Regions from separate parts of the Streptomyces sp. NBC_01450 genome, predicted to be linked through region 1. Evidence: riboswitches for the same ligand, from Rfam matches in the RefSeq annotation. Region 1 holds a riboswitch; each other region holds the start of a gene.
The links. Region 1 has a riboswitch for cobalamin ahead of OG568_RS37435 (cobalamin biosynthesis protein). Riboswitches for the same ligand answer to the same signal wherever they lie in the genome.

Region 1 (10,241 bases):
CCGCGGACTCCAGATGCCGTACGAGGAGCGGCGCCTCACCGTGGTCGGCGACGGCGGCGGCGGTGTCGACCCAGAGCCAGGTGGACTCTTCGCGGGTGAGCACCTCGTGGGCGTCCTCCGGATCGTGGCCGTCGTGCTCGGCGAGCCACAGCAGGGCGTAGGGGCGCAGCCAGGACTCCTCGGCCACGGCGCGTACGTCGGGCTCGGCGGGGGCGCCGACCACGCGCAGCGCCTCGAAGGCGAGGCCGCGGGTGAGGGCGTCCTCGCCGCGGGCGGCTTCGAGGAGTTCGGTGACGGCGCTGCCGACGGGGCGGGCGGCGAGCCAGGCGCGGTACTCGGCGCGGGCCGCGTTCGGGCGCAGCTGGGCGCAGCCGCGGAGCATGTCCGAGGCGGGCTGCTCGATGTTCCCGGCGGGGCTCTGCGCGGCGACGCAGATCTGCTCCAGCTTGACCCAGACCGCCCAGCTGCCGAGCGGGGTGAGCGTGGCCTGTCCTTCGGCGCAGGTGAGCGCGCCGACGGAGGCGAGCGCGTGCAGGGCCCAGTCGAGGAGGGGCGCGAGGGGGGCGTCCGCGATCTCGGTGGCCTCCGGGGCGGGCTCCGGCTGGGGACCGTAGGGGATCTCACAGCGCTCGGTGCGCAGTTCGATGACGCGCTGCTCGAGGAGGTCGAGGAGCTGCTCCATGGGGACGGGCCCGGCGGAGAGCTGGAGGAAGGAGAGCACCTGGGGCATCGCGGAGACGACCTCGGCGACGGCGGACGCCTCGCGGTCGGCCGGTTCCGGGTGGGCGAGCGACCAGGCGTCGAAGAGGGCGACCCAGCCGCGCAGAACGGCGCTGTCGTCGCGGTTCCAGGCGCGCAGTCGCCAGCCGGGGCGGGCGATGTCGCCGTGCACCTCGACGAGGCCGGCGAGGCGTGCGGTGTCCCAGTCCGCGCGGACCTGAGCCGGGGTCAGGCCCAACTCCTCGGCGGCCCGTTCGGCGGTCGCGTCGGCGAGGGTGCCCTGGCCGTCGGGGGTCGCGCCGTCGCTCCCCGGGCCGAGCGAGGCGTCGGCCCAGCGGGCGACGCGGGCCGCGGCGGCGAGGCCGGTGCGGGCCATGCGGGCCAGTTCCGCGGGCGGCGGAGTGCCCTCGGGGGGCCGGGGTGCGGGTCGGCGCGAGCTGCGCTGGGTCACCGCTCGGGGGGCGGAAGCCAGGGTGCGCGGGCGGACGAGTCGGAGCCTGGAGTCGCGCGGGTTACGGGACGTCACGGGTGCAGTCTTCCGGTTGACGGTCCGAAAACCCAAACGGAATGTCACAGCAGGCGACAGGGGTGGCCAATGGACGGGGTTCCGAGGGGGCTCGACACGTGTGAGCGAGGCCTCGTACGAGTTGACCGGATCCCAACCGGAAGGCTTGGGGGGCAGCTCCGCCGGGGGTGCGGGGCATGGTCGCGCGGGCGTGCGCGGGGCCTTCGCGGGGTCTGGGCCCGGAGGTCGTCGTGGAGCGGGGTGGCTACGTCAGCGGGGTGGCTACATCGGGGGTGGCTACATCAGGGGGGTGAGGAAGCGGCGTAGGGCCTCTTCGTAGTTCGGGGCGGCGTTCCACATGGCGCCGTGGGAGGCGTGCGGGACCGTGTGGAGGGTGACCAGGTCCGGACGGCGCTCGGCTAGGCGGCGTGAGGGGCCCCAGGGGGCGATGGTGTCGTCCGGGCCGTGCACGATCAGGGTCGGGATCTTGAGCCGGCCGGGGTCGGCGGCCTCCCGGATCCGGTCGCCGTGCAGACCGGTGCGGCCCTGGGCGGCGCGGACCGCGAGGGGCAGCAGGACGCTGGGGGTGCGGCGGGCCGAGGCGAGGGCGCGCAACGTGGCTCCCCAGTCGAGGACGGGCGAGTCCAGGATCAGCCCGGAGATCCGGTCGCGCAGGGCGGAGTGCGCGGCGGTGCGCAGGGCCATGGTGGCGCCGATGGACCAGCCGTACAGGACGACCTCGTCGGCGCCGTAGCGCACGGCGTAGCGCACGGCGGCGTCCAGGTCGCGCCACTCGGTCTCGCCGAGGTGGCTGAGGCCGTCCGGGGAGCGGGGTGCGCCGAGGTCGCCGCGGTAGGCGAGGTCGAGCACGGGGAGCCGGTTTCGGTGCAGGAACTCCATCACGTTCATGGGGTGCTCGCGGGTGGTGCCGAGCCCGTGCACCGTGATCACCCAGGTGGTGCGGGTGCCGGGCACGAACCAGGCGGGCAGCGGGCCGAGCTCGCCGGGGATGTCCACGTCGGCGTGGTCGAGGCCGAGGGCGCTGCCGGGGTTGCCGATGTGCAGGTTCGGGGTGAGCCACGCCTTGTCACCGGCCTCCAGGGTGCCGTGGGTGACGCGTTCGAGGCGGCGTACGACCGTGTCGGCGGTGTGGGGTGCGGCATCCAGGACGGGGCCGACGACCGCGTGCGAGCCGTCGCCCGTGAGGCCGTACCTTCCCGGGCGCAGGGAGGCCAGGTCACGGGTGAGCGTGATCCGGCCCGCGGCCGTGGAGTGCACGGTGAGCCGGGGCTCGGTCGGCAGCGGCCTGCCGGGCGGCGCCTTCAGCGCGGCGTCGCTGGCGAACCGGCCCGCCGCCACGGAGGCCGCGCCCGCGGCCAGGGCTACGGAGACGGCCGCGGCCGTCGCTTTGACAGTACGCACGGGTTCAGTCTCCCGGCGCGGCGCCGGGTCGGCCAGCGGGAGCGGGCGACGGACTCCCGCCTCCGGGTCGCCGCACCGCGCCGGATCAGCGGGGACCGGCCCCGCCGTCCTGCCCGTAGCGCCGCAGCCGCTCCCCCGCCTCGCCCACCTGTTCCGGCGAGAGCAGCGTCGGGGAGAGGCCGGGCACGGAGGACGCCAGGAGCCAGACGCGGGACATCCATTCCAGTTGGGCGGTGCGGTCGAACGCCTGGGCCAGTGAGGCTCCGTAGGCGATGGTGCCGTGGTTCTGGAGGAGGCAGGCCGTGCGGCCGGTGAGGGCCTGGAGCATGTTCTCGGCCAACTCCGGGGTCCCGTAGGTCGCATAGGGGGCAACTCGGACCGGTCCGCCGAGCGCGCCCGTCATGTAGTGGATGAGGGGGAGCTCGGTGACGAGGGTCGAGACGGCCGTCGCGTGCGCGGCGTGGGTGTGGACGACGGCCCGCGCGTCGGTGGCGCGGTGGATCGCGAGGTGCATCGGCAGTTCGCTCGTCGCGGCGAGCGAACCGAGGACCTGCCGGCCCTCGAGGTCCACGCCGACGGCGTCTTCGGGTCTCAGCCGGTCGTACGGCACTCCCGTCGGCGTGACCAGGACCATGTCGCCGACGCGGACGGAGACGTTGCCCGACGTACCGACGACCAGTCCGTCGGCCACCGTCCGGAGGGCCGTCGCGACGAGCTCGTCCCACGCGGCCGCCACCTCCCGCTGGTGCGCGCCCGGCGCGCTCTGCCTCGCGTCCCGCACTTCCCGTGCGTCCCGCCGCTGCTCAGCCATGCGGCGATCCTGCCAGGCGCGGGCGTCAACCGGCTGTCGGCGAGGGCACTTTAGGGCGGAAGCCAAACGTCCGTAAGGGCACATAGCGGGACATAGCACCCTCTCGGGGTGATTGGCTGGCGATCGATGGCCTTTCAACGATCTTCCAATAGCCTCTGGGGGATTTGTCACGCACGTCGCCATTCCGGGGGGAAATATGGCCCGTGATCACAAACCACTCCTTCGTCGTGCCCGCGTCCTCGCGGCGGCGGCAGCCGTCGCGGCACTCACCGCCGCGGGGACCGCTCTCGCCGGGGCCCCGGTCGCGGCGGCGGCCAAACCCAAGGGCCACGACGTCTCCTCGCACCAGAAGAACGTCGACTGGCGGGGCGCGAAGGCCAAGGGCGCCCGGTTCGTCTATGTGAAGGCGACCGAATCCCACACGTACCGCAATCCCTACTTCGGCCGGCAGTACAACGGGGCGCGCGACGCGGGGATCCTCCGCGGCGCCTACCACTTCGCGGTGCCGGACAAGTCGTCCGGCGCCACCCAGGCCGCGTACTTCGTGCGCAACGGCGGCGCCTGGCGCGCGGACGGCTGGACGCTGCCGCCCGCGCTCGACATCGAGTACAACCCGTACGACAAGAAGCACAAGTGCTACGGCCTCAGCAAGGCCGGGATCGTGAGCTGGATCCAGGCGTTCAGCGACGAACTCGAACAGGAGACCGGCCGCCGTCCGGTCATCTACACGACCACCCACTGGTGGAACACCTGCACCGGCGGCAGCAGCGCCTTCGCCGCGAACCACGCCTTGTGGCTCGCCCGCTACGACTCCGCGGACACGGGCGCGTTGCCGGCCGGCTGGTCGATGTGGACGTTCTGGCAGTACGACAACAGCGGCACGCTCCCGGGTGACCAGAATCTCTTCAACGGATCCCTGACCCAGCTCAAGCGGTTCGCCAAGGGCTAGGCACCCTCGAAGACCCCTCGGCGGAACCCGAAATTCCGCCTCCGTTCGAACATCTGGTAAACCATCGGGCCGCCCCTCCCGCACACTGACCCTTACAAGCGGAGGGGCGGTCCACCGTTTGATACACCCCAACGCCCGCCCCAGTTCATCTTCCGTTCACTCAGGTTGCCTACGGTCCACCTGCCACTGACGCCAAACAGAAGCCTGGGTAAATGGAACACATCACGCTCCTCCTCGGAATCGTGATCGTCACCGCTCTCGTGTTCGATTTCACGAACGGTTTCCACGACACTGCCAACGCGATGGCGACGACCATCTCGACCGGCGCTCTGAAGCCCAAGACGGCGGTGGCCATGTCCGCCGTGCTGAACCTCGTCGGCGCGTTCCTCTCCGTGGAGGTCGCCAAGACGATTTCCGGCGGGATCATCAACGAAGAGGGCATTCGCGTCCAGGTGATCTTCGCGGCGCTCGTCGGCGCCATCCTCTGGAATCTGCTGACCTGGCTTCTGGGTCTGCCCTCCAGCTCCTCCCACGCACTGTTCGGCGGCCTGATCGGCGCCGCGGTCATGTCGGCCGGCTGGTCGTCGGTGAACGGCTCGACCGTCGTCACCAAGGTGCTGATCCCCGCGGTCGCCGCGCCCATCGTGGCCGGACTCGCCGCGATGCTGGCCACCCGGCTGACGTACCGGATCGGCAACCGCGCCGACGAGAAGGCGACCGCCAAGGGCTACCGCGCCGGCCAGATCGCCTCCGCCGGCCTGGTCTCCCTGGCACACGGCACGAACGACGCCCAGAAGACGATGGGCATCATCACCCTCGCGCTGGTCACCGGCGGCGTCATAGCCCCGGGCTCGAACCCCCCGCTGTGGGTCATCGTCTCGGCCGGTACGGCCATCGCGCTCGGTACCTACCTGGGCGGCTGGCGCATCATCCGCACCATGGGCAAGGGCCTCACGGACCTCGCGCCGCCGCAGGGCTTCGCCGCCCAGACCAGCGCCGCGACGGCCATCCTGGCCTCCTCGCACATCGGCTTCTCCCTCTCCACCACTCAGGTCTGTTCCGGCGCGGTGATGGGCTCGGGCATCGGCCGCAAGGGCGGTGTGGTCCGCTGGTCGACCGCGACCCGGATGTTCGTCGCCTGGGGCCTGACCCTGCCGGCCGCCGGCCTGGCCGGTGCCTCCGCCGAGTTCCTGACCAAGCAGGGCACGTGGGGCATCGTCCTCACCGGGGCGCTGCTCGTCGCCGGCGCCGGCACCATCTGGAAGCTCTCCCGCCGCCAGCCGGTCACCGTCGACAACGTCAATGCCATCGACTACGGGGCCGCCGAGCCCGCGGGCGTCGTCACCACCGCGATGGCCGCCGTCACCCCGCCGCCCGCGGGCCCCGTCACCGGCGACCTGTCCGGCGACCTGAAGACCACCATCCCGTCCCCGGACGCGGAGCCCACCCGCCCGGCCACGGTGTAAGGACAGAACAGCATGCACATCGACTGGGCAGCCCTCGGCTCCGTCTTCGGAGTCAGCCTCGTGACCACCGTCGGCCTCGTCGGCCTCTTCACCCTCGGCATCGTCGGCCTCTCCAAGCGCGAGTCCGCGTCCGCCCAGGGCGGCTCCGCGACCCTCGCGGTCACCGGCGCGTACGTCTGCTTCGCGGCGTGCGCCGCGGCGGTGGCGTACGGCATCTTCCTGATCGTCGGCAAGTAACCCAAAACGGGCACCACTTCGAGTGGGGTGCGGGACGGATCACCGTCCCGCACCCCACCTGTATGTGGGCCTTCGCACACTCTCCCCGTGCAGGTCAACAGCAAGTTGACGGGTCTTCCAACCCGTGGTGGACTGCCGGAGCCAAGTACGGCGACAGAAGAGGAAGCCGGTGTGAATCCGGCGCGGTCCCGCCACTGTGACCGGGGAAGTAACTCCCCGGGAGCCAGGAACTCTCCCCGCCGGTCTCGTCGAACCAGGGCGTGGACACCCTGAGTGAGGACATAACGCCATGCGCGGCTGCCCAAGTGCCCTGCGAGCGACGGTTCCACCCGACCTGACGGTCGGCTGACCCCGTGCGTGCCGATCGCGTCTTCGCGTACGGCGCCGCCGCCGGCCTCCTCGGCGATCTGCTGCTCGGCGATCCCCGCCGGGGGCATCCGGTCGCCGTGTTCGGGCGGGCCGCGGGAGCCGTGGAGCGGGTGCTGTGGCGGGACCACCGTGGGTGGGGCGCCCTGCACACCGCCGTATGTGTGGGCGGTGCCGCCGGACTCGCCGCCGTCGCGTCCCGTGCCGTACGCCCCTCACGTGCCGCGTCCGTCGCGCTGACGGCCGCCGCCACCTGGGCCGTCGTCGGGGGCACCACGCTCGGGCGGGAGGCCCGGGCCATCGGTGACGCCCTCGCGGACGGGGAGATCGAGACGGCCCGGGAGCGGCTGCCGCATCTGTGCGGGCGGGATCCCCAGGCCCTGGACGCCGACGGCATCGCACGCGCCGTCGTCGAGTCCGTCGCCGAGAACACCTCCGACGCCGTCGTGGGCGCCCTGGTGTGGGGGGCCGTGGGCGGAGTCCCGGGGCTCGTGGGCTTTCGGGCCGTCAACACCCTTGACGCCATGGTCGGTCACAAGTCCCCCAGGTACCGGCGGTACGGGTGGGCCTCCGCGCGGCTCGACGATGTCGCCGGATGGCCGGGGGCACGTCTCACCGCCGTGCTCGCCGCCCTCGCGGGTGACAGCCCACGCGGGGCCGCGAGGGCCTGGCGCGTCGATGCCGTCAAGCATCCGAGCCCCAACGCCGGGCCCGTGGAGGCCTCGTTCGCGGGGGCGCTCGGGGTGCGCCTGGGCGGCACCCTCTCCTACGGCGGGCGCGTCGAGCACCGTCCCGAACTCAACGGCGCCGGGCGCGCCGTGCACGTCGACGACATCGAACGAGCCGTACGGCTGTCACGGCGCGTCGGCTGGCTCGCCCTCGGCGTGAGTGCCGGCGGGCGGCTGCTCGTACAGAGGCTTCTCAGGAAGGGGCGTACGTCATGAGCGGCGGGCTGCTCGTCGCCGGGACCACCTCCGACGCCGGCAAGAGCGTCGTGACCGCCGGGATCTGCCGGTGGCTGGTGCGGCAGGGCGTCAAGGTCGCGCCCTTCAAGGCGCAGAACATGTCCCTGAACTCGTTCGTGACGCGCGAGGGCGCCGAGATAGGGCGCGCGCAGGCCATGCAGGCGCAGGCCGCCCGGGTGGAGCCGAGCGCGCTCATGAACCCCGTGCTGCTCAAGCCGGGCAGCGACCGCAGCAGTCAGGTCGTCCTCATGGGAAAGCCCGTGGGCGAGATGACCGCCCGTGGCTACCACGGCGGGCGGCAGGAAGCCCTTCTCACCACGGTGCTGGACTGCCTCGCCGAGTTGCGGGGCACGTATGACGCGGTGATCTGTGAGGGGGCCGGCAGTCCTGCCGAGATCAATCTGCGGCGGACCGACATCGTGAACATGGGGATCGCGCGCAATGCGCGGCTGCCCGTGCTCGTCGTCGGCGACATCGACCGCGGGGGTGTGTTCGCCTCGTTCTTCGGGACGGTCGCGCTGCTGTCGCGCGAGGACCAGGAGTTCGTCGCCGGGTTCCTCGTCAACAAGTTCAGAGGGGAGGTCTCCCTGCTGGAGCCGGGACTCGACATGCTCCACGGCCTCACCGGGCGGCGTACGTACGGCGTCCTGCCGTTCCAGCACGGCCTCGGCATCGACGAGGAGGACGGGCTGCGGGTGTCGTTGCGGGGAGCGGTCCGGGAGTCCCGGGTGACCTCCCCCGTCGGCGAGGACGTGCTGCGCGTCGCCGTCTGCGCGATCCCGCTCATGTCCAACTTCACGGACGTGGACGCGCTGGCCGCCGAACCGGGTGTCGTCGTGCGGTTCGTGGACCGGGCCGAGGAGCTGGCCGACGCCGACCTCGTCGTCGTCCCCGGAACCCGGGGGACGGTGAAGGCGCTGGAGTGGCTGCGCGAGCGTGGACTCGCGGACGCCGTCGTGCGCACGGCCGCCGAAGGCCGGCCCGTACTGGGCATCTGCGGTGGCTTCCAGATCCTCGGCGAGCACATCCAGGACGAGGTCGAGTCACGCGCCGGTCATGTCGACGGGCTCGGACTCCTCCCCGTCCGCGTGCGGTTCGCACGCGAGAAGACCCTGACCCGGCCCGTCGGGGAGGCCCTCGGCGAGCACGTCGAGGGGTACGAGATCCATCACGGTGTCGCCGAAGTCATGGGCGGTGACGCGTTCATCTCCGATGACGACGGACACGGTCTGGACGGGTGCCGGGTCGGTGCCGTCTGGGGCACGCACTGGCACGGGGCGCTGGAGTCGGACGGCTTCCGGCGTGCCTTCCTGCGCGAGGTGGCGGCCGCCGCGGGCCGCCGATTCGTGCCGGCCGCCGACACGTCGTTCGCCGCGCTGCGCGAGGAGCAGCTGGACCGGCTCGGCGATCTGATCGAGGAACACGCGGACACGGACGCGCTGTGGCGGCTCATCGAGTCGGGCGCGCCGCAAGGACTGCCTTTCATTCCACCGGGAGCGCCCGCATGAGCACAGTGTTGTTGTTGTCGACCGCCGACACCGATCTGCTGGCGGCACGTGCCTCCGGCGCCGCGTACCGCATCGGCAACCCGACCCGGGTGGACGTCGAGGGCGAACTCCCCTCTCTCGTCGAGGGCGCGGACATCGCCGTCGTACGACTCCTCGGCGGCAAGCGCGCCTGGGAGGAGGGGCTGCGGAAGCTGAAGGCCTCGGGCATCCCCACCGTGCTGCTGGGCGGGGAGTCCGTGCCCGACGCCGAACTGATGGCCGAGTCGTCGGTGCCCGCCGGTGTCGTCGCCGAGGCGCTGCGCTACCTGGTCCAGGGCGGCCCGGACAACCTCACCGAACTGGCCCGGTTCCTCTCCGACACCGTGCTGCTCACGGGTGAGGGCTTCGAGGAGCCCCGGAAGATGCCGGAGTACGGCGTCCACGGCGAGCGCGCGTTCGTCGAGGGCCGCCCGACCGTCGGCGTGCTCTTCTACCGGGCCCACCAGCTGTCCGGCAACACCGCGTTCGTGGACACGCTGTGCGACGCGATCGAGGCGCGCGGCGCCAACGCGCTGGCCGTGTACTGCGGTTCGCTGCGCGGCGCCGACGCGGGCCTGTACGAGATCCTCGGCAAGGCCGACACGCTGGTCGCCACCGTGCTCGCGGCGGGCGGCACGCACGCCTCGGAGGCCTCCGCGGGCGGCGACGAGGAGGCCTGGGACATCGGCGCGCTCGCCGACCTGAACGTCCCCGTGCTGCAAGGACTCTGCCTGACCTCGTCCAGGAGTGCCTGGGACGCCTCGGACGCCGCCCTCTCCCCCATGGACGCGGCGATGCAGGTCGCGATCCCCGAGTTCGACGGCCGCCTGATCACCGTCCCCTTCTCCTTCAAGGAGCAGGGTCCCGACGACGTCCCGGTCTACGTCGCCGACCCCGAGCGCGCCGCGCGGGTCGCCGGAATCGCCGTACGGCACGCCCGGTTGAAGCACAAGCCGAACGCCGACAAGAAGCTCGCGCTCGTCTTCACCGCCTACCCGACCAAGCACTCCCGGGTCGGCAACGCGGTCGGCCTGGACACACCCGCCTCGGCGGTACGGGTGCTCGACGCGCTGCGGGACGCCGGGTACGCCGTCGAAGGGCACCCCGACAACGGCGACGAGTTGATCCACCGGCTCATCAACGCCGGTGGCCACGACGTCGAATGGCTCACCGAGGAGCAGCTCGCCGCCGCCCCCGCGCGTGTGCCGCTCGCCGACTACCGGGCGTGGTTCGACAAACTCGACCCGGACCTGCGGGGCGGGATGCTGGAGGCG
Region 2 (10,241 bases), 1.3 Mb from region 1:
GTGACAGCGAAATGCGTGTGACAACGAGCACACCTTTGATTGGACGGTGTCCTCCTGATTGGACGGCGTCCTCCGCGAATGTGGCACCGCGTGATGAGGCCGGGCGCCGAGAGGCTCCGCCTCCCGGTGAGCGTGGATCCCCTTGCCCGGCGCGAGCGCGAGCAGCGACCCGCCGCCGACCGCCTTCGCGGCGGAGGGGTGGTGAATTCCTTGCGTGTCGCACGCCTGCCGGGCGGGCACCCGGCAGGATCTCCGGAAAGGTGCCAGGCCCCGCCGATAAGCCCCCGAAATGTCGCCAAAACCGTAAATCGGGGAAAGGGTTCCCCCCGGGCGAGCGCACTGGCAGCACAGGTGATGGAAAAAAGATGTGTCCAATGACGGGATAATGATGGGTTCTGCCCCTTCAGAAATGCCCTGGGGGCGGCCTAGCGTTGCGCCCAGGCGAACGGCCCGGCTGTTGGCCGAGCAGTTCTTCTTCGACCTTGGGAGAGGTCTTTCGAAGGTCCTTGGAGCTCCTCGCGGCTCCTTGGAGAAGCACGGACCAGCCTTGACGGTTCTGGAGGGAGAGGGCGATGGCGCCTGCGGAACTGCTTGTCGGAAGCCGATGGCCGGCGTCGGCGGGGTCGGGGCGGATCCGGGACCCTCGGACCCGTCGACACCGACACGGTGGGCCCCGTCCTCGGGGAGCGGGTCACGTTCGTCACCGATCCCTCGCCCGATGACCTGGCGGTCGCCGAGGGCGTCTTCGCCGTGGCCCCGCGCGTGACCAAGGGGCCGCGACCGCTGACCGACCCGGAGGCCACCCTGGCCGCCATGGAGTCGGGCCGGTCGTCGGGCGTCGGACCGGACGTGTCCCACCCCACCCCGAGCCGGCCCGACACCATCCGCTGTTCGTCCACCCCGATGTCGTCCTGACCCCTCATCTGATGGGCATGACGTGCCGGGCGATGACCCTGACCTTCGTCGACGCCGCCCGCGGTGTCGCGGGCGGCGTCGCGGGCCGCCCACCAGCCGCGGTCGCCAACCCCGAGTGGAACCACCGAAAGGCCACAGCATGACCACCTCACCCCTGAACAGGATCGCCGGCGCCCCCATCTCCTGGGGCGTGTGCGAAGTACCCGGCTGGGGCTACCAGTTGACGCCCGAACGGGTGCTGAACGAGATGCGCGAAGTCGGCCTGGCCGCCACCGAGATCGGCCCCGAAGGCTTCCTGCCCGGGGAGCCGGACGCCATGGCCCAGGTCCTCGCCGACCACGACCTCCACGCGGTCGGCGGCTTCACCCCGCTGCTGCTGCACGTGCCCGGACACGACCCGTTGCCCGAGGCCGAACAGCTCCTGGAGAGCTACGCCGCTTCGAAGGCCGAGGTTCTCGTCCTGTCGGCCGTCACCGGCCAGGACGGCTACGACTCGCGCCCCGAGCTCGACGCCGACGGCTGGAAGCTGCTGCTGTCCAACCTCGACCGGCTGGCCTCGCTGGCTGCCGAACGCGGCGTACGCGCCGTCCTGCACCCGCATGTCGGCACGATGATCGAGAACGGCGACGAGGTCCGACGCGTCCTGGAGCACTCGGCGATCTCGCTCTGCCTCGACACCGGGCACCTGCTCATCGGAGGCACCGACCCGGCCGAGCTCACCCGCCAGGCGCCCGAGCGTATCGCCCACACCCACATGAAGGACGTGGACGCCTCCCTCGCCGCCAAGGTCCAGTCCGGACAGCTCAGTTACACCGAGGCCGTGCGCAAGGGCATGTACCGCCCGTTGGGCGCGGGAGACGTGGACGTCCAGGCCATCGTCACCCACCTCAGCGCACGCGGCTACGACGGCTGGTACGTCCTGGAACAGGACACCATCCTGACCGAGGAGCCCAAGGCGAAGGGGCCGGTCGAGGATGTGTGGGCCAGCGCCGAACATCTGCGCGCGGTGCTGCGCGCGGTCGCGTAGCCGTATGCGGGCCTGATGGGTCCTTGATGTCTTCTGAGGGATTGACCGGCACGTGCGGGGCGTCCAAGAACGCCGAGGCGACTTGCTGTCTGTTCTTGTCGCCTGTTCTTGGCACTGCCATTCGTTGCGTGCCGGCGTCTTTTCCGAACATGAGGAATCCAGGAAACAGAAATGGCCGCTGACAAATTTCAGGCCCGCACAAGCCCGGGCCGACGCCCTGGATGCCGCCGTTGACGAGGACGACCCTGTCCTCGAGCAGTCCCATGAGCGCTGTGTCCTTTTCAGCTCCGGCGGCGCTTGGCGGCCGCCCGCAGTTCCTGGCGCAGCCGCTCGGGGTCCCAGTCCTCGGTGACGGCCTGCCAGACGGTGTCCGCCTGGGAGGGCGGGGCGAGACCGTCCACCGGCGGGTCGAGGTCGAGGTCGGTGGGGAAGGGGTAGCCCTCGGCGGTGGCCGCGATCACGCGGCGCAGCCAGTCCTCCGAGACGCCCTCGGACTTGCGGCTCAGCAGCACCGGGAACAGCGCGTTCGCCATCGCCTGGCGGTCCACCGTCTCCATGGCGCGGCCGAAGGCGGAGGAGATCTGCAACAGATTGGCCATGCGCCTGATGTCGGTCGAACGGTTGTGCCCGGCGGCGTGGAAGAGCGCCGGGTTGAAGAAGACCGCGTCGCCCTTTTCCAGGGGGAGTTGGACGTGGTGGGCGTCGAAGTACTCGACGAACCGCGGGAGTCGCCAGGCGAGATAGCCGGGCTCGAACTTCTGCGAGTGCGGAAGGTAGAGGGTGGGGCCGGACTCGACGGGCATGTCGCAGTGGGCCACCGCGCCCTGCAGGGTCAGGACCGGAGAGAGCCGGTGGACGTGCGCGGGATAGGCCGCCGCCCGCTCCTGGGAGAGGAAGCCGAGGTGGTAGTCGCGGTGGACGTTCTGCGCCGCGCCGCCCGGGTTGACCACGTTGACCTGTGAGGTGACCTGGTAGGCGGGACCCAGCCAGGCCTCGGCGATCAGCTCCAGAACGTCGTTGGCGTAGTAGTCGGCGAACACCTCGGGCGCCCGTACGGCCACCTTGTCCAAGGCGTTCCAGACGCGGTCGTTGGCGCCGGGCTTGGCGAAGTGGTCGCCGCGGGCCGTGCCGCTCGCGCGCTCCTCCTCGATCAGCGTGCGGAAGGCGTCCGATGCCCGGTCCACGACGGCCGCGTCCGGGAAGGCGCCCTTGAGGACCACGATGCCGGGCCCGTCCGACAGGGCCCGGACCAACTCGTCCTGCACGCTCCGACGACCCTCCGGGGAGCTCGCCAGAGAGCGGAGCCGATCGCTGTCGTAGAGCGGGACGTTCTGTTCGACCCGCTCGGCCGAGGGGTGGTCGGCGGGGTCGGTGCGCTGCTCCACGAGTGAGCGGAACACGTCGAGATCGCAGTCCGCCTCGGTCAACCAAGTGCGCGCTCCTGCGGTTACGGGAGACATCCGAGTCCTTTCGCAGTCCGTGCATTTCTGCCAGTCTTGAGAACCCGAACCCATCATTCAATGCTTATCGGTGCATCAAAAATCCATCAACGGCCTTTGGGGTCAGTCATGCGACACCGCTACCCGATCAGGGAAATCGCCCGGCAGGCCGGACTGGGCACGGCCACGGTCGACCGCGTCCTCAACCAGCGGGGCAACGTGACGGAGAGCACCATCAGGGAGGTGCACGAAGCCATCAAGGACCTGGACCGCCAGCAGAGCCAGGTCCGGCTCGGGGGCCGCACCTTCATGATCGACATCGTGATGCAGACCCCGGAGCGGTTCTCCACCGCGGTACGGGACGCACTCGAAGCCGAACTGCCCTCCCTGCATCCCGCACTCGTGCGCTCGCGCTTCCACTTCCGCGAGACTTGCCCTCCCGCCGAACTGATCGGAACCCTGGACAAGATCGCGAAGCGCGGTACGCGGGGTGTGATCCTCAAGGCCCCCGACGAACCGGAGATCGCGGCTGCGGTCGCCCGGCTGGCCGCGGCCGGCATCCCCGTCGTCACCCTGGTGACCGACCTGCCCCACAGCGCGCGCCTGGCGTACGTCGGCATCGACAACCGCGCGGCCGGCGCCACCGCCGCCTACCTCCTCGGACAGTGGCTGGGCAAACGGCCCGGCAACGTGCTCACCACCATCAGCCGGGGCTCCTTTCGAGGCGAGGAGGAACGCGAGATGGGCTTCCGTGGCGCGATGCGCCTCGCCGACCCCAGGCGATCCCTGGTGGAGGTCACCGACAGCGACGGCCTGGACGCCACCCAGCACGATCTCGTCCTGGAGGCGCTCGAGCGGGACGAGGACATCATCGCCGTCTACTCCGCGGGCGGGGGCAACCTCGCCACCCTCGGCGCCTTCGACGTACTCGGGCGGGAGTGCGCGGTGTTCATCGCCCACGACCTCGACCACGACAACACCCGCCTGCTGCGCGAGGGCCGCCTGTCCGCGGTCCTCCACCATGACCTGCGCCAGGACATGCGCCGCGCCTGCCAGATCATCATGCGCGCCCACAAGGCGCTGCCCGACGACGGCCCGTCGCTGCCCTCGGCGATCCAGGTGGTCACGCCGTTCAACATGCCACCAGGTGCTCCGTCCGTGCCGGTCGTCGACTGAAACCCGCTCCGAGCCTTCGCGCGGTCGGTGACGCTCGCGGCCCCCGCGGGCGGACAGCCTCCCGCGGAGGAGACGACTCCGCCGGACAGGTCCTGGCGGCCGGCCGAGTTCCGTCACCGTCGACCCGCTGTGCACACGGGATCGGCCACCCGGCGCGAGAGGAAGATCACCCCACGTGGCGCGGTCTTGGCCCCGTACCCGACACGCGGTACGGTCGGTGCGATATCGACGACGGCAAGACGGAAGCCGGTGGGAAACCGGCACGGTCGCGCCACTGTGAACGAGAAGCTCCAACCCGCTGGGACCTCTTGTGAGTCAGACCCGTAGCCGTCGTCCAGTGCACCACCGAGATGGGACGCGAACTCCCGAGGAGGTCCTGCCATGGCGCAGACCGTCGCCCAGCCGACAGCCACCACCCCCGTCGTTCCCGCCAAGCTGCCGCTCAAGGCGATAGCTCCGTGGGCGGTCTTCTTCGGCATTCTGATGCTCGTCCTGCTGTACTTCGTCGGCGCCGAACAGGGCGCCACCGCCGTCGTCTCCGGTGAGGACGTCCACGAGTGGGTGCACGACGCCCGCCACCTGCTCGGTTTCCCCTGCCACTGACCGAGGGGAACCCCAGCACCGTCATGAACTCCGCAACGGTAAGAAACCTTCTCGTGCGGGGCATGCTCGCCGGCCTCGGTGCCGGCCTGCTCGCCCTGCTCGCCGCCTACTTCCTCGGCGAGCCGAACGTCGACAGCGCGATCAGCTTCGAGGAAGCGCACTCCCACGAGCACGAGATGGAAGTCGTCTCCCGCTCCTTGCAGTCCACCGCCGGTCTCGCCACCGGCGTCCTGCTCTACGGCGTCGCCTTCGGCGGCATCGCGGCGCTCGCGTTCTGTTTCGCGCTCGGTCGCGTCGGCCGGTTCGGCCCGCGGGCGACCGCACTGCTGCTGTCCGGCTGCGCGCTGCTGGCCGTGTACGTCGTGCCCTTCCTGAAGTACCCGGCCAACCCGCCGTCGGTCGGCAACGCCGACACCATCGGCAAGCGGACCACGCTGTACTTCCTGATGATGCTGCTCAGCGTGCTCCTCGCGATCGCCGCCACCATCCTGGGCAAACGGCTGGCACCCAGGCTCGGCACCTGGTACGCCACCGTCTCCGCGGTGGCCGCCTTCGCCGTCGTGATCGGTCTGGCGTATGCCTTCCTGCCGGTCATCAATGAGGTGCCGAAGGACTTCCCCGCCACCCTGCTGTGGCGGTTCCGTCTCTCCGCGCTGGCCATCCAGACCGTCCTGTGGGGCGGATTCGGCCTGGTCTTCGGCGAGTTGGCCGAGCGGTTGCTGAATCCCAAGCCGGTGACGGCCACCGCGAGCCGGTCGGTCGCCGTCCCCAACTGACATGACCCGACACACGAGTGAGGGCCCACGGAACCTTCCGGGGGCCCTCTCGCGTTTTCCGGTGTCGCCGACGGAGCCAAGGGGCCGGAGTTGGAGCCGGACTCGGAGTTGGACGTCGATGCGGATGCCGGCTGCCCGCGCTGCGCGATAGCCGAACTGCTGCGTCGTCACCGGGACCTGGCCTCCTGAGCCGTTGGTGATGGCCCGACCGGGCATCGAGGAGGGCGGCGTGCTTGGCGAGGCGTCTGACGTGCGGCTGAGACGCGCGCGTCACGGCCGGAACGGCATGCCGCTCGGTCTCCGAACCGTCGGGCGCCGTGGAGTGTGTTCCGTGGAGGAAGTGGTGAACCGGTGAAGGATTGACGGGAGTTGTTAAAAGTTGGAAGAATCCAGCTCGCTTCGCCGCGTCTGAAGTGAGCGGAGCGACACAAGTGGTTTGGGCGGCATCTCTTCCGCCGGTTCTTCCATTGCTTCTCGCGTTGATCCGTGCGTTGGTCCCTCCGCTGGTTCATCCACTTCTGTCGTCCGTGTCGCCGTCCGCGTCGGTCACTCGCGCGAAGTCACCTCCCACACTCTCGATTTCACAGAGGCTCATCTTGTCGCGTTCGCAACACTCCAGAACTCTGGCTGTACTCGCCGCAACCACATTCGCCACCGTCACCGTACCCGTGCTCGGGGCGGGGGCGGCGAGTGCCACGACCGCCGGGGCGTGCGAGTCCGCCACGGTCCAGTACCGCATCGTCGGCGCCGACGGAAACGTCGTGGGCGCGGACTGGACCTCGCAGGGCGGGTTCCATCTCTGGGACACCGTCCCCGGGAGCGTCCAGGTCCGGCTCGCTCCGGGGCAGACCGTCGGGGAAGGCTGCAAGTACCCCGTGTCCCTCGCCGAATACACCACCGAGGGGCCGAACTGGTACGTCTCCGGACACCAGAGCCTGGTCGACAAGGCCACGGTCTATCTCACCGCCGACGACGTCGCCGGTGCGGACGACGCGAAGCGGACCTGGCAGAAGCTGAGCGTGAAGTCGCCGGACTGCTACGGCCAGATCGACCTGTACGGCGATGACGTCACCTACGACGGCAAGACGGGGGAGGGGCACGGTCCCCTGCCCTACGAGCCCGACAACGTCGTCACCCCCTACCACCTCATAGCGGCGTGGAACGGTGGCGAACAGCCGTGCGCCCCCGGCTCGTCGGACTCGCCCACCCCGACACCGTCGGAGTCGACCCCGAGCACTCCGGCCACGCCGGTGACGCCCTCGACCCCCGCGGGCGGACAGCCTCCCGCGTCGGAGACGACCCCGCCTCCGACCAGCCCCAAGCCCTCCACCCCGCCTCACACGACGCCGGACGTGCCCCCGCTGGAGTCGACGCCGCCGGCCACCCCCAAACCGTCGCCCAGCGACAGCGGGCCCCCGCTGGCGGAGACGGGTGCGAGCGCACCGGTCGGCACCATCGCGGGCGGCGCCGCCCTGGTGGTCGCCCTCGGCGCCGGGGCGGTGTACGCGTCCCGCCGCGCACGCCGCTCATGACAACGGCACGAGGGATCACCATCGTGGCGTAAGGCAGCCCGACGACTCCGCCTCCGCGGCCGGCACCGCTCGTGCCGTCGTGGAGGCGGAGCTGCCGCGTCCGCGTCGTCAGCGGGCGAACTTCTTGATGGCGTCCGGGCTGACCGGAGTGAAGAAGTTGACGAGGTTGCCGTCGGGGTCGCGCAACAGCAGCGAACGGTTGCCCCACGGCATGGTGGTGGGCTTGTTGACGAAGTCCGCCACGAAGCCGGTCAGGTTCTCGTACACACCGTCCACGTCGTCGACGAGGAATTCGATGATCACGGAACGGTTGTCGGACGGACGGGCGGCGTCGGGCGCGAACAGCGGGACGGTACGGGTGCCGGCGATCGCGAGAGTGGCGGATGCCGTCCTGAGCTCGGCGAAGTCCTCGTTGGACCAACTCGCCCGCAGGCCCGTCGCGCGCTCGTAGAAGTCGACGAGGCGCGCGACGTCGCCCGTGATGACGCGGATCGAGAAGAAGTCCACGGTGATGATCTCCCGGTCGGTTCGGTTCGGTTGGCTGGGTTCGGATGCGCTGGGTTCGGTTGCCCTGGGCTGCGCCGGGCCTTTCCCCGAACAAGAGGCTAGGAGGGATAGCGGACAGATTCCGCCCGGTATCGAGGGGATACTTCTGAGCATGACCCGGCCCACAGCTCGCGTGCTCACCCTGCTGGAGCTCCTGCAGTCGGGCGGCATCCGGACGGCGGCCGAACTCGCCGACCGGCTCGAGATCGACGAACGCACCGTGCGGCGGTATGTGGACCACCTGATCGACCTCGACGTGCCCGTCGAATCGGTGCGCGGCCGCTACGGCGGGTACCGGCTCGCCCCCGGCCACCGCATGCCTCCGCTGATGCTCGGCGACGACGAAGCGCTCGCCGTGCTGCTCGGCCTGATCGCCGGTCGCCGAGCCGGACCGCCGACGGCCACGGGTACCGCCAACGAGACGGCCACGGCCAAGATCCGGCGGGTCCTGCCCAAGCGCCTCACCCGACGGCTCGACGCGGTGCTCGACTCCCTCGCCTTCACCACCGCGCCCGACGAGACGGCCGCACCGGAGAGCGCGGTCCTGCTCCCGATCGCCGACGCGGTCCGCCATCGCCGGCCGGTCTCGATCAGGTACACCGCCGGAGACGGCCGGCGCAGCGCCCGCACGGTGCACCCGTACGGTCTCGTCGTCCACTCGGGCCGCTGGTACGTGACGGGTGTGGAGCCCGAGACCGGTGAGGACCGGACGTTCCGGCTCGACCGCGTCGCGGAGGTGAGGACCCTGCCCGGCTCCTTCGAGCGGCCCTCGGGGCTCGATCCGGCGCAGCGCGTCCTGTCGGGATTCGCCGAGGCTCCGTACCGGCACGAAGTGATCCTGCGGATCCAGGGGACGGTCGAGCAGATCCGCGCCCGGCTTCCGGCAAGCGTCGCGATCGTCGAGGAGCCGTCGGAGGCAGGCCGCGCGGACGGCGAGACCGAGCGCTGGTTGCGCGTCCGACTGCGGGTGGAACGGCTCGACTGGCTGCCTCCGGTGCTCGCGTCGCTCGATCGGCCTTTCGTGATCGAGCGACCGGACGAGCTCCGGGACCTCGTCGTCGCGCTCGCCGACCGGCTCGTGAACTCCGCGCGGCAGCGCCCGCCCGACGCGTGACCGATGCCGTGATCCCGCCACAACAGGCACAGCCACCACACCGGCCACAACGGACACACCGGCCACAACCACCACGGCCGGTGCCGGCGCGGGGTCGTCCCGGTGTCACGCGGGCAGCGGCTGTTCGGCCCAGATGGTCTTGCCGGTGGGGGTCTGGCGACTGCCCCAGCGCTCGGAGACCTGGGCGACCAGCAGCAACCCGCGCCCGCCCTCGTCGAAGACGCGGGCTCGGCGCATGTGCGGGGCGGTGCCACTGCCGTCCGAGACCTCGCAGATCAGCGTGGAGTCGCGGATGAGCCGTAGCTGGATCGGCGCGTCGCCGTACCGGATGGCGTTGGTGACCAGCTCGCTGACGATCAGCTCGGTGGCGAACGCCGTTTCCTCCAGCCCCCAGGTGGCCAGCTGTTCGCCCGCCACCTTGCGGGCTCCGGCGACAGCGGCGGGGTCCCGCGGCAACTGCCAGGTCCGCACCTGCTGGGAGTCGAGCGCGGAGGTACGGGCCAGGAGCAGGACGGTGTCGTCGGCGGGACGGCCGGTCAGCACGGTGTTCAGTACCTGGTCGCAGGTCTCCTCCAGGGTGTCGGCCGGGCTGCCGAGCGCCCGGCGCAGCAGCCCGAGCCCGACGTCGATGTCGCGGTCGGCGGCCTCGACCAGGCCGTCGGTGTAGAGGGCGAGCAGGCTGCCCTCGGCGAGCTCCACCTCCGTGGACTCGTACGGCAGGCCGCCGAGGCCGAGCGGCGGTCCCGCGGGCAGGTCCAGGAACCGCACGGTGCCGTCCGTCGTGACCAGGGCGGGCGGCGGATGCCCGGCGCGGGCCAGGGTGCAGCGGCGGGACGCCGGGTCGTACACCGCGTACAGACAGGTGGCCCCGATCTCTCCCGATGTCTCCCCCGTCCGCCCGCGCGCCTCGGGTCCCTCCTCCCGGTCGAGCCTGATGACGAGGTCGTCGAGCTGGGTGAGCAACTCGTCGGGGGCGAGATCGACGTCCGCGAGAGTCCGTACGGCGGTCCGCAGGCGCCCCATCGTGGCCGAGGCCTGGATGCCATGGCCCACCACGTCGCCCACGACCAGGGCGACCCGCGCGCCGGACAGCTGGATCGCGTCGAACCAGTC
Region 3 (10,241 bases), 7.9 Mb from region 1:
TCGCCGTCCTCCGACCCGGCCGACACCTCGGTGGTCTCCGACGACCGGGGCGGGGCCGTACTGGCAGTCGAGCACCTGCTGGCCACGGGCCGCACGCGCATCGCGCACATCACCGGCCCGGTACACCACGCGGCCGCCCGCGACCGGGCCCGGCACGCGGTGGAGCATCTGGAGCGGGCCTCCCTCGAACTCGCGACCGGGCGGGTCCACCACGGGGAGTGGAGCGAGGCATGGGGGCGCCGCGCCGCCGACGCGGTGCTGCGCACGGCACCGGACACGGACGCCTTCTTCTGCGGCAACGACCAGATCGCCCGGGGCGTGGCGGACGCGCTGCGCGAGCGGGGGGTCGACGTGCCCGGTGACATCGCGGTCGTCGGTTACGACAACTGGGACACGATGGCCCTGGCCAGCAGGCCGCCCCTCACCACGATCGACATGGACCTCGCCGAGATCGGCCGGATCGCCGCCCTGCGACTCCTCGAAGCCATCGACGCCGACCCGGCGCCGGGGGTGCACACCGTCCCCTGCCGACTGATCGTCCGCGAGTCCAGCTGAGCGTTCCGGGAGGGGGATCGGCGCATCCACGGCGGGCGGATGGCGTGGGCGTCGAGGTGGCGCGAGGCTCGGCCGAGGAGCAGCGGCCCCGCCCTCGCACGGCGGCCCGCGACAACGCGGCCGCGGCGCCCGGCCCCCTTGCCGCGCTCGGCGTTGTCCGCACCGGCGAGCGGGACGACCGCCACGCGTTCGCAGGGCACACTGGCCGGTATGCCTGTCTCGCTGCATCACATCGTCATCGACGCGCACGACCTGCCTGCCCTGGCCCGGTTCTGGGCCGAGGTACTGGGCTGGCGGATTCTGTCCGAGCGGGAGCGGGAGGTGGTGATCGGGCCGGACGAGACCGCGCCGGTGGGCATCTGCTTCATGCCGGTGACGGACCGAAAGGTCGTGAAGAACCGCCTGCACCTCGATCTGACGTCCGCCGCCGAGGACCGGGAGACCGAGATCGAACGCATCCTCGCGCTGGGCGCCCGCCGGGCGGACGTAGGGCAGAGCGGCAGTGAGTCGTGGACCGTGTTCGCCGATCCGGAGGGGAACGAGTTCTGCGTGGTCCGCCCGAAGGAGACCCTCATCAACTAGGGCCCGTCTGACAATTCCCGTCGTCGGAATGCCCGCGGTCGGCGCCTGCTCAGTGAGTGGTGCCTTCGGCGTGGCCGAGCGGTCTTCCGAACGTCACGTTCCAGCGTCCGGCACGCCCGCTGAACTCGACGGCGTTCAGTGGCGGTACGTCGATCCGCCAGAAGGCGGACTCCGGTGCTCCGAGGGCCCGCACGGCCGCGGCTCGTACGACTTCCGGCTCGACCACGGCGACGGTCCGGCCCGAGAGCTGCGCGACCTCATCCAGCCAGACCGTGACCCGCTCGCAGAGGTGGAGCACCGACTCGCCCCCGTGTGGGGCGGCCGTGGGGTCGGCCAGCCAGAGCGCGACGGCGTCCGGTGCTTCGGCGCTGACGTCGGCCAGCGTACGGCCCCGCCAACCGCCCACATCGAGTCCCGTCGGCGCGGTCTCGACCGTGTCGTCGAACCCCAACGCCGAGGCGGTCTCCCGGCATCGCGGGGTGGGGGAGACGAGTGTCCGTTCGGCTGCCCTGAGCGAGCCGGCGGCCGATCGCGCACGCGCGGTGCCGGTCGCGTCGAGCGGGCTTCCGTCGTCGAAGCGTGCCTCCCGCAGCGCCGCACTGATCGCGGGTGAGATCATCATCAATCGGCTGGTCATTCGCCCACTCTCATGTCCGACTTCCCTGTCCGTCCGGGGAGTTCGCAGCCCGCGCAGAGCATAGGGCGCATTCCCCGCCACCTTGTGCGCCCTTGGCCGCGCCTCCGCTTCGCGGTACGTTCTCGTCGACATCGACGACGGTCGGCGGAAGCCGGTGAGATTCCGGCACGGTCGCGCCACTGTAAACCGAGTGCCCATGCCTCCTCTTGGCGGCCTGAGAACCGGGCAAGTCAGACCCGCGCCAGTCGTCCTGTGCACCACCGAGACGGGACGCGAGTTCCCCAGGAGGTTCTGCCTTGGCACAGTCCGCTGTTCAGCCGGCCACCACCCCCACCGCCGTACCGGCCAAGCTGCCGATCGCCGCGATCGTCCCCTGGGCGGTCTTCTTCGGCATCCTGATGCTGGTCCTGCTCTACTTCGTCGGCGCCGAGCAGGGCGCCACCTCCCTCGTGTCCGGCGAGAACGTCCACGAGTGGGTCCACGACGCCCGCCACCTGCTCGGCTTTCCCTGCCACTGACGGCGACGAGGAAACGTCCTGAAGCACCCGCCAGCCCGTTAGCCCCCCAAGCTGCCGTCCGTCGGCGGCCCCGACACGACTACGGCCCCGATCGCCATGGTGATCGGGGCCGTTGCGTCTGTCCCCTCTTGTGAGGGAAACCCGCACGGTCGGCCGCGCTGCTCATGCCGAGCGCGGGTGATCGGGCGTGTCGTGGAGGGCGGCGAGGTGCTCGAGCAGCAGGCCTTCACGAGTGGACCAAGGGCAGACCTCGACCGCCTTGGCCTCGCAGGCCTCCATGAGGGCCTCGGCCACCAGGGCTCCGGCCAGGGACTGTTCGGCACGGTGCCGGGAGATGCCAGGGAGCTTGGCGCGGCGGACCGGATTCGCGGCCGCCAGTACCGGGACGCACGCACGCAACTGGGCCAGGCCCAGCTTCCGTTGCGAGCGGTGTGCCTTGCCTCTGGCGGCGGCGAGCCGGGCGAGCTGCTCGAACGTCTTGGAGCAGGCCAGCACGCGTGTCCCCGGTTCCGCCCGAGGCAGGTCGGGGACGGCTTCCAGCTTTCGACGCAGATACCGACGGATCTCGTTGAGCCCCTGTTTCGACGGGGCGATGCCGCCGGGCAGCCAGTCACGGGTGATTCTGCGGGCGCCCAGGGGCAGGGAGTGGACGCTGTGCGGCTGGTCTCCGGTACCCGAGGCGATCTCCACGGTGCCGCCGCCGACGTCGAGGACCAGCAGGCGCCCGGCCGTCGGGCCCGCCCACTGGCGGGCCGCCACATAGGCGAGCCGCGCTTCTTCTTCGCCGTCCAGCACGCTCAGTCGGGTACCCGTTCGCCTGGCCACACGCCGGATGACCTCGTCGCGGTTGGGTGCGTCCCGGATGACGGAGGTGGCGAAAGCGAACATGTCGGTTTCGCGCAGTCGAGGGTCGGAGGCGACCGCCTGGGCCACGGCGCGCTCGACGCTCTCCACCCCGGCCTCGTCGAGTCGACCCTTCCGGTCGAGCGTCTCGTGCAGTCGCAGACGCACCTTGTGGGAGAACACCGGCTCCATCACCGTGCCCGGCCGCGACCGCACCACCGTGAGCAGAGCGCTGTGGCACCCGACGTCAAGTACACCGGCCTGCCGCATCCAACCGCCTCCCCTGGTCTCTGTTTCCTCCATGCCGGACCCGATCGAAATCGTCTCCCCATGCTCCGACGGCCCCGCCACCGATGCGACGGGACTTCCGGTCCACTGCGTGCGCGTCCCCTCACCAACCGTGAACACTACGTGCCGCCCGGACAAGGCTGGGCCACAGCCGATTTCGAACCCGGGCGCAGGAAGAGCGACCTCACGCCCCCGGCCCCTGCGTGGCATCGATCTCGCTGACAAGGACCTCGATGCGGGCCTTGATCTCGTCCCGGATGGGGCGCACGGACTCCACACCCTTGCCTGCCGGGTCCTCCAGGGCCCAGTCGAGGTACTTCTTGCCAGGGAAGACGGGACAGGCGTCGCCGCAGCCCATGGTGATCACATAGTCGGACGCCTGGACGGCCTCGGTGGTGAGGATCTTCGGCTTCTGGGCGGCGATGTCGACGCCGACCTCCAGCATGGCCTCGACCGCGGCCGGGTTGACCTGCTCGCCCGGGATCGAGCCGGCCGAGCGGACCTCGATCCGGTCGCCCGCGAGCTGCGAAAGGAAGCCCGCGGCCATCTGTGAACGCCCGGCGTTGTGCACACAGACGAACAGCACGGAGGCGAGCGGAGTGGCAGACATCGGTACTTCTTTCGCGGTCAACAGCCGTACGGGGGTGAGTGCCGGCCGGAAGGGTGCGAACCCTGGTCGGCGCGGGCCGGAACTCGTATCAGCCTCGAGTGATGTGACAGTATCAGTCCATGCTGACGTCAGCCGATGCTGATCTGATACGGGTCCTGGCCGACCCGCTCAGGCTCCGGATCGTGACCCTTCTCGCCCGGGAGACGCTCTGCACCACGCACCTGATCGAGGAGACGGGCGCCAAGCAGACCAATCTCTCCAACCACCTGAAGGTGCTGCGGGAGTCCGGGATCGTGGAGACGGAGCCGTGCGGCCGGTTCGTCTACTACCGGCTCAAGCCCGAGGCCCTTGCCTCCCTCGCCGGTCAGTTCACCGACCTCGCCGAAGCCGCGCGTACCACCGTCGAGAACAACACCAAGCGGTCCTGCCCCTGACCGCCGGAGAGTTAGGGTGCGCTGGTCAGTGTCTGGGAGTCGAGGAGGTCCTCGCTGTACAGGTCCTGCACCCAGTTGGTCTGGTAGATGGTCTCCAGATACCGCTCACCCAGATCCGGGGCGATGGCCACCGCGGTCAACCCCCGTCCCTTTTCCCGGCCAAGCCAGTCCATCGCGCCGCTGACCACGGTGCCGGTGGACCCCCCGAACAGGAACCCGCGCCTGGCCAGCCGATGGCAGGTCCGGATGGTGTCGGTCTCCGCCACGCGCACCACGTCGTCCACATAGGACTCGTCCAGGAGCGGCGGCCGCCTGCTCGCGCCCAGGCCGGGAATCATCCGCCGGCCGGCGGCGCCCCCGAACGTCACCGATCCCACGCTGTCGACGGCCACGATGCGCACCGGGCGGTGCCACTCGCGGAAGTAGCGCGCGCAGCCCATCAGGGTTCCGGTGGTGCCGGCCCCGACGAACAGCACATCCAGTTCCGGGAACTGCCGGGCGATGGCCGGCGCGGTCCTGCGGTAGTGGGCCATGCTGTTGCCGGGGTTGGTGTACTGGTTGAGCCACACATAGCGGTCGTCGGAGGCACACAGCGCGCGCACGTGGTCGATGCGTGCGCCGAGGAAGCCGCTGACGGGGTCGGGCTCGGTGATGAGGTGGACCTGGCTTCCCAGGGATTCCATCATCAGCCTGGTCGCCAGGTTGCAGCGGGAGTCGGTCACACACAGGAACCGGTAGCCCTTGGCGGCCGCGATCATGCTCAGGGCCACGCCCAGGTTGCCCGAGGACGACTCGACCAGAACCGAGTCCGGCGTCAGCAGGCCGTCGCGTTCGGCGGCTTCGACCATTTCGGTGGCGGCCTTGAGTTTGATCGATCCGGCGAAATTGAAGCCCTCGCACTTGAGGAACAGTGATTGCCCGAAGATTCCCTCAAGGTCGACGAAGAGGTCGTCCTCGTTGAAGTCCTGGGGAACGGATATGACGGGCATGGTCGGCTCCTTGACTGTGGTGAGGGGACTGCCTTCCGGCCGTTGATCCGTCTGGGTGCGGCCCGGGAGGAATTCGGTGTGGCGAGTTGCGACTCGCCGGAACTTCTCCAGTACGCCCGAATCCGGGCAGCCTTGTCATGCCACCGAAATTCGGGGCTTGACATGCGCTCTCTTCGCGCATAAGTGGCCGTTCCAGGGGTGAAACAGCGCGCATGGGCGGGCCCTACCCGGGCTGGAGCAAGGGGGCTGCCGGCCCTCATGGCCTGCCCCACTCAGGTATCCGCTCCCCACCCGGACACCGCTGGACGAGGCGGCGACGTTCAGCGCAATTCCCGGGTGTTTTCCCCTCGGATCGAACGGGCGCCTGTGAGATGCGGTCGTAAGTCGGGCGACGCGCACGGAAAGCAAGGGATCGCAGGGCGATGACCGGCAAAATGGGCGGGCTATCAAGGCCGGTGTGCTGCGTCAAGCCCCGAAATTCAGGGGCAGGACAGGAACTCCCCGGCCGGGCCTACTGGAGAGGCGGACACCACGAATCCGTCCGCACCTACCGCCGCTGAACGAAACGTCATCGAGGAGCTCACGTGCTAGAGAAATCCGTGGAGGTCTTGACGGCCGATCCGGCTGACATCTCGACCCTCCAGGACGGCGGGGACACCGACCCGGGGACGGACACCGAGAGGCGTCTGGCCGAGGTGCTGGCCGGCGTCGTGCGCGTCGAGCAGGTGCCGGCCGACAGCCACTTCTTCAACGACCTGGGCGCCGATTCCTTGGTGATGGCCCAGTTCTGCGCGCGGGTCAGGAAGCAGGGGGACCTGCCGACGGTGTCGATGAAGGACATCTACCGGTACCCCACCATCCGGAGCCTGTCCGCCGCGCTCGCCGATGCCTTGCCTGCCCCAGTCCCAGCCCCAACCCCTGCCCCCGTCCCGTCCCCGTCCGCGGAGGCGCCGGCGTCGGCACCGGCGCAGACACCGACCGACGTACAGACATCGGCCGAGGAGACGATGCGGGCGCAGACGCCGGCGGCTGCTCGTACACGGCGCTACCTCGTCTGCGGAACGCTCCAGTTCCTGATCTTCCTGGGCTATTCCTTCCTCGTCGCCCTGGCCGCCGAGGAAGGCCACCGGTGGATCTCCACGGGATCGGGTCTGTCCGACCTCTATCTGCGGTCCGTCCTGCTCGCCGGCGCGGGCTTCCTCGGCCTGTGTGCCTTGCCGGTCGTGGCGAAGTGGACGCTCGTCGGCCGTTGGCGGTCCGGGGAGTTCCCCCTGTGGGGCATGGCCTATCTGCGTTTCTGGGTCGTCAAGACCCTGATCCGCACCAGCCCCGTGCGGCTGTTCGCCGGTTCACCGCTCTACGTCCTCTACCTCAGGGCGCTCGGCGCACGGATCGGCAAGGGCGTCACGATCCTCTCCCACACGATCCCGGTCTGCACCGACCTGCTCACCATCGGTGACGGTACGATCATCCGTAAGGACGTGCTGCTGTCCTGCTACCGCGCCCACGCCGGCGTGATCCAGACCGGCCCGGTCACCCTCGGCAGCGATGTGCTGGTCAGCGAGCACACGGTCCTCGACATCGAGACCGCGATGGGCGACGGCGCCCAGCTGGGCCACGCCTCCTCCCTGCACACCGGCCAAGCGGTACCCGCCGGCGAACGCTGGCACGGCTCGCCGGCGCAGCCGACCGAGGTGGACTACCGGACGGTCGGCCCCGCCGACTGCCCCACCGCCAAGAGGACCGCGTACGGCGTCGTGCAGCTGCTGAGCCTGATGGCGGTGTACCTGCCGCTGGCGCTGGGCGGCGTGAGTGCCCTGATCGCCGGACTTCCGCAGCTTCAGACGGTCCTGAACCCCCAGCCGATGACCAGCCCGGCCTTCTATGTCGATGCCCTGATCGCCGCCGTGCTCGTCCTCTTCGGCTCACTGCTCGCCGGCCTCCTCGTGGTAGGCACCGTGCCGCGCCTCCTGAGCCGGGCGATCGAACCCGGCAAGGTCTATCCGCTGTACGGCTTCCACTACGGCATCCAGCGGGCGATCGCGGTGATGACCAACAGGAAGTCCTTGAACACGCTCTTCGGCGACAGTTCCGGCATCGTCCACTACCTGCGCTACCTCGGATACGACCTGTCCGGCGTCGAGCAGACCGGGTCGAACTTCGGCACCGAGGTGCAGCAGGAGAACCCGTACCTGAGTTCGGTCGGCACCGGCACCATGATCGCCGACGGACTGTCCATCATGAACGCCGACTTCTCCAGCACGTCCTTCCGCGTGTCGCGCACGTCGATCGGGCCCCACAACTTCCTCGGAAACCGCATCGCCTACCCCGCGCAGGGCAGGACCGGAGACAACTGCCTGCTCGCGACCAAGGTCATGGTCCCCATCGACGGACCCGTACGCGAAGGTGTGGGCCTGCTGGGCTCCCCCAGCTTCGAGATCCCGCGCACGGTGATGCGCGACAACCGGTTCAACCACCTCGAGACCGGCGACGAGCTGCGCCGCCGCCTGGCCGCCAAGAACAGGCACAACGCGGCGACCGCCGGCCTGTACCTGCTGGCGCGGTTGATCCACTTCTTCGTGATCACCCTCATCACCATGGGCGCGGTCGACCTCTACCCCTCGTTCGGCGCACTGGCGATCGCACTGGCGAGCGTCCTCACCCTCACGTACACCGTCGTCCACTTCGCGCTCGTCGAACGGGCCTCCACCGGCTTCAAGCCCCAGCAGCCGCTGTACTGCTCGATCTACGAATCCCCCTTCTGGCGCCATGAGCGCTTCTGGAAGATGGCCTCGGTCCACTACATCCAGGCCTTCGACGGCACCCCGTTCAAGAACGTGATCTGGCGGCTGCTGGGGGCCCGGATCGGCAAGCGGGTCTTCGACGACGGCTGCTTCTTCCCGGAGCGCACCCTCGTCACCATCGGCGACGACAGCACGCTGAACGCCGGGACCGTGGTCCAGTGCCACTCGCAGGAGGACGGCGCCTTCAAGTCGGACCGCAGCGCCCTCGGCAGCGGCTGCACCCTCGGGGTCGGCGCCTTCGTCCACTACGGAGTGACGATCGCCGACGGCGCCTCACTGGCCCCCGACTCCTTCCTCATGAAGGGCGAGGAAATCCCCTCGCGAGCCCAGTGGGGAGGCAATCCGGCCCGGGAAATGCCGGACCACAAGACCCGGTTCGAGGCCGGTCGAGAACTCCATGTCACCCAGGCCGCCCCGGCACCCGGCAACTGACACCACGACACCGGCACCAAGCAGAGGAAAGACCCGATGGCAACGCATGTGAGTCCCACCCGCAGCGGCCGCGAGTACTGGCGCGGCGTGCTGACAGCCGGCGGTTTCACCCCCGCCCCACGCTGGACGCTTCAGCCGGTGCCCGGCGTGGCGGAGTACGAGACGCCGGTCCCCGACGACACCGTGACCGGGCTGCGCCGACTGGCGGCGGAGCTGACGGTACCGCTCGACTCGTTCCTGCTGGCCGCGCACGCCAAGGTGCTCGCGGCACTGTCCGGAGAACAGGAGATCACCACCGGCTACGTCGCCCTCGGCGGCAGCCCGCTCCCGTGCCGGCTCACCACCGCGCCGGCCTCCTGGCGCGAGTTGCTTCACCACACCCACCAGGTCGCCGCCGAGCTGCTGGCACACCAGGACGTCCCGGCCGAGGACGTCGACGTTCTGAGGCGCGAACTGGGCCTGGTCGGGCCGTTGTTCGAGACCGTTCTCGATCCTGCCGCAGTCGACGGAGACCTCGCCGAGGACACCGCACTGCGGGTGGGCGTCCGTCACCACGACGGTCGGCTCGTACTGCGGCTGCGCTACCGCACCGACGCCCTCGACGCCGACAGCGCCGCCCGCATCGCCGGCTACCATCTGACCGCGCTCGCACTGATCACCGCCGACCCCGATGCCCAGCACGCACACCAGAGCCTGCTGTCCGCCGAGGAGTTGCGGTTCCAGCTCGATCAACTGGCCGGACCCGTGCGGGAGTTGCCTGATGCGCGGATGCACGAGCTGTTCGAGGACCGGGTGCGGACCCATCCGGACGCTGTCGCCGCCGTGCACGCCGACCGGCAGTGGACCTACGGAGAGCTCAACGCCCGGGCCAACCGGCTGGCCCGCGCCCTGCTGGCCCGCGGACTCGATCGCGAAGGCGTCGTCGCGGTGGTGACCGAACGCAACCTGGACTGGCTGGCCGCCGTCATCGCGGTCTTCAAAGCCGGAGGCGCCTACCTCCCCATCGAGCCGCACTTCCCGGCCGAACGCATCGCCACCACCCTCTCCCGCGCCGCATGCGCACTGGTCCTGACCGAACCCGGCAGCACCACCACCCTCGACCAGGCCCTCGACTCCCTTCCTGGAACCGAGCGACTCCTCGTCGACACGGCCTACGCGGAAGACCACGCCGAAGACGATCTCGGCATCCCCGTCACGCCCGGCCAACTCGCCTACATCTACTTCACCTCCGGCTCCACCGGTGAACCGAAGGGCGCGATGTGCGAGCACGCGGGCATGCTCAACCACCTCTACGCCAAGATCGACGACCTCCAGATCGGCGAGGGACACGTGGTCGCCCAGACCGCGCCACAGTGTTTCGACATCTCCCTGTGGCAGTTGGTCTGCGCGCTGCTGGTCGGTGGGCGGACCCTGTTGGTCGAACAGGACGTCATCCTCGACGTACCCCGCTTCCTCGACACCCTCATCGACGGCAAGGTCACCGTCTTGCAGGTGGTGCCCTCCTACCTCGAGGCCGTCCTGACCGAGCTCGAACAGCGCCCCCGCGCGC

Region 2: linked by a shared signal. The riboswitch ahead of OG568_RS43270 (CbtB domain-containing protein) and the one ahead of OG568_RS37435 (cobalamin biosynthesis protein) in region 1 are both predicted to bind cobalamin.
Region 3: linked by a shared signal. The riboswitch ahead of OG568_RS02415 (CbtB domain-containing protein) and the one ahead of OG568_RS37435 (cobalamin biosynthesis protein) in region 1 are both predicted to bind cobalamin.

What each region holds. Positions count from the first base shown of each region.
Region 1 is NZ_CP109480.1:8,429,563-8,439,803, reverse strand. Features, by position in the region: gene OG568_RS37465 (hypothetical protein) at 1-1,246, opposite strand, end outside; gene OG568_RS37460 (alpha/beta hydrolase family protein) at 1,523-2,647, opposite strand; gene OG568_RS37455 (class II aldolase/adducin family protein) at 2,733-3,458, opposite strand; gene OG568_RS37450 (lysozyme) at 3,655-4,407, shown strand; gene OG568_RS37445 (inorganic phosphate transporter) at 4,620-5,873, shown strand; gene OG568_RS37440 (hypothetical protein) at 5,886-6,110, shown strand; cobalamin riboswitch at 6,222-6,362, shown strand; gene OG568_RS37435 (cobalamin biosynthesis protein) at 6,464-7,420, shown strand; gene OG568_RS37430 (cobyric acid synthase) at 7,417-8,949, shown strand; gene cobN (cobaltochelatase subunit CobN) at 8,946-10,241, shown strand, end outside.
Region 2 is NZ_CP109480.1:9,700,974-9,711,214, forward strand. Features, by position in the region: gene OG568_RS43250 (hypothetical protein) at 667-915, shown strand; gene OG568_RS43255 (sugar phosphate isomerase/epimerase family protein) at 1,055-1,942, shown strand; gene OG568_RS43260 (phytanoyl-CoA dioxygenase family protein) at 2,224-3,402, opposite strand; gene OG568_RS43265 (LacI family DNA-binding transcriptional regulator) at 3,511-4,557, shown strand; cobalamin riboswitch at 4,755-4,903, shown strand; gene OG568_RS43270 (CbtB domain-containing protein) at 4,939-5,160, shown strand; gene OG568_RS43275 (CbtA family protein) at 5,184-5,936, shown strand; gene OG568_RS43280 (hypothetical protein) at 6,533-7,468, shown strand; gene OG568_RS43285 (VOC family protein) at 7,577-7,975, opposite strand; gene OG568_RS43290 (helix-turn-helix transcriptional regulator) at 8,127-9,128, shown strand; gene OG568_RS43295 (SpoIIE family protein phosphatase) at 9,234-10,241, opposite strand, start outside.
Region 3 is NZ_CP109480.1:510,199-520,439, reverse strand. Features, by position in the region: gene OG568_RS02430 (LacI family DNA-binding transcriptional regulator) at 1-555, shown strand, start outside; gene OG568_RS02425 (VOC family protein) at 766-1,137, shown strand; gene OG568_RS02420 (histidine phosphatase family protein) at 1,187-1,774, opposite strand; cobalamin riboswitch at 1,874-2,034, shown strand; gene OG568_RS02415 (CbtB domain-containing protein) at 2,071-2,292, shown strand; gene OG568_RS02410 (Ppx/GppA phosphatase family protein) at 2,455-3,405, opposite strand; gene OG568_RS02405 (arsenate reductase ArsC) at 3,608-4,033, opposite strand; gene OG568_RS02400 (ArsR/SmtB family transcription factor) at 4,153-4,467, shown strand; gene sbnA (2,3-diaminopropionate biosynthesis protein SbnA) at 4,479-5,456, opposite strand; gene OG568_RS02390 (Pls/PosA family non-ribosomal peptide synthetase) at 6,041-8,692, shown strand; gene OG568_RS02385 (non-ribosomal peptide synthetase) at 8,729-10,241, shown strand, end outside.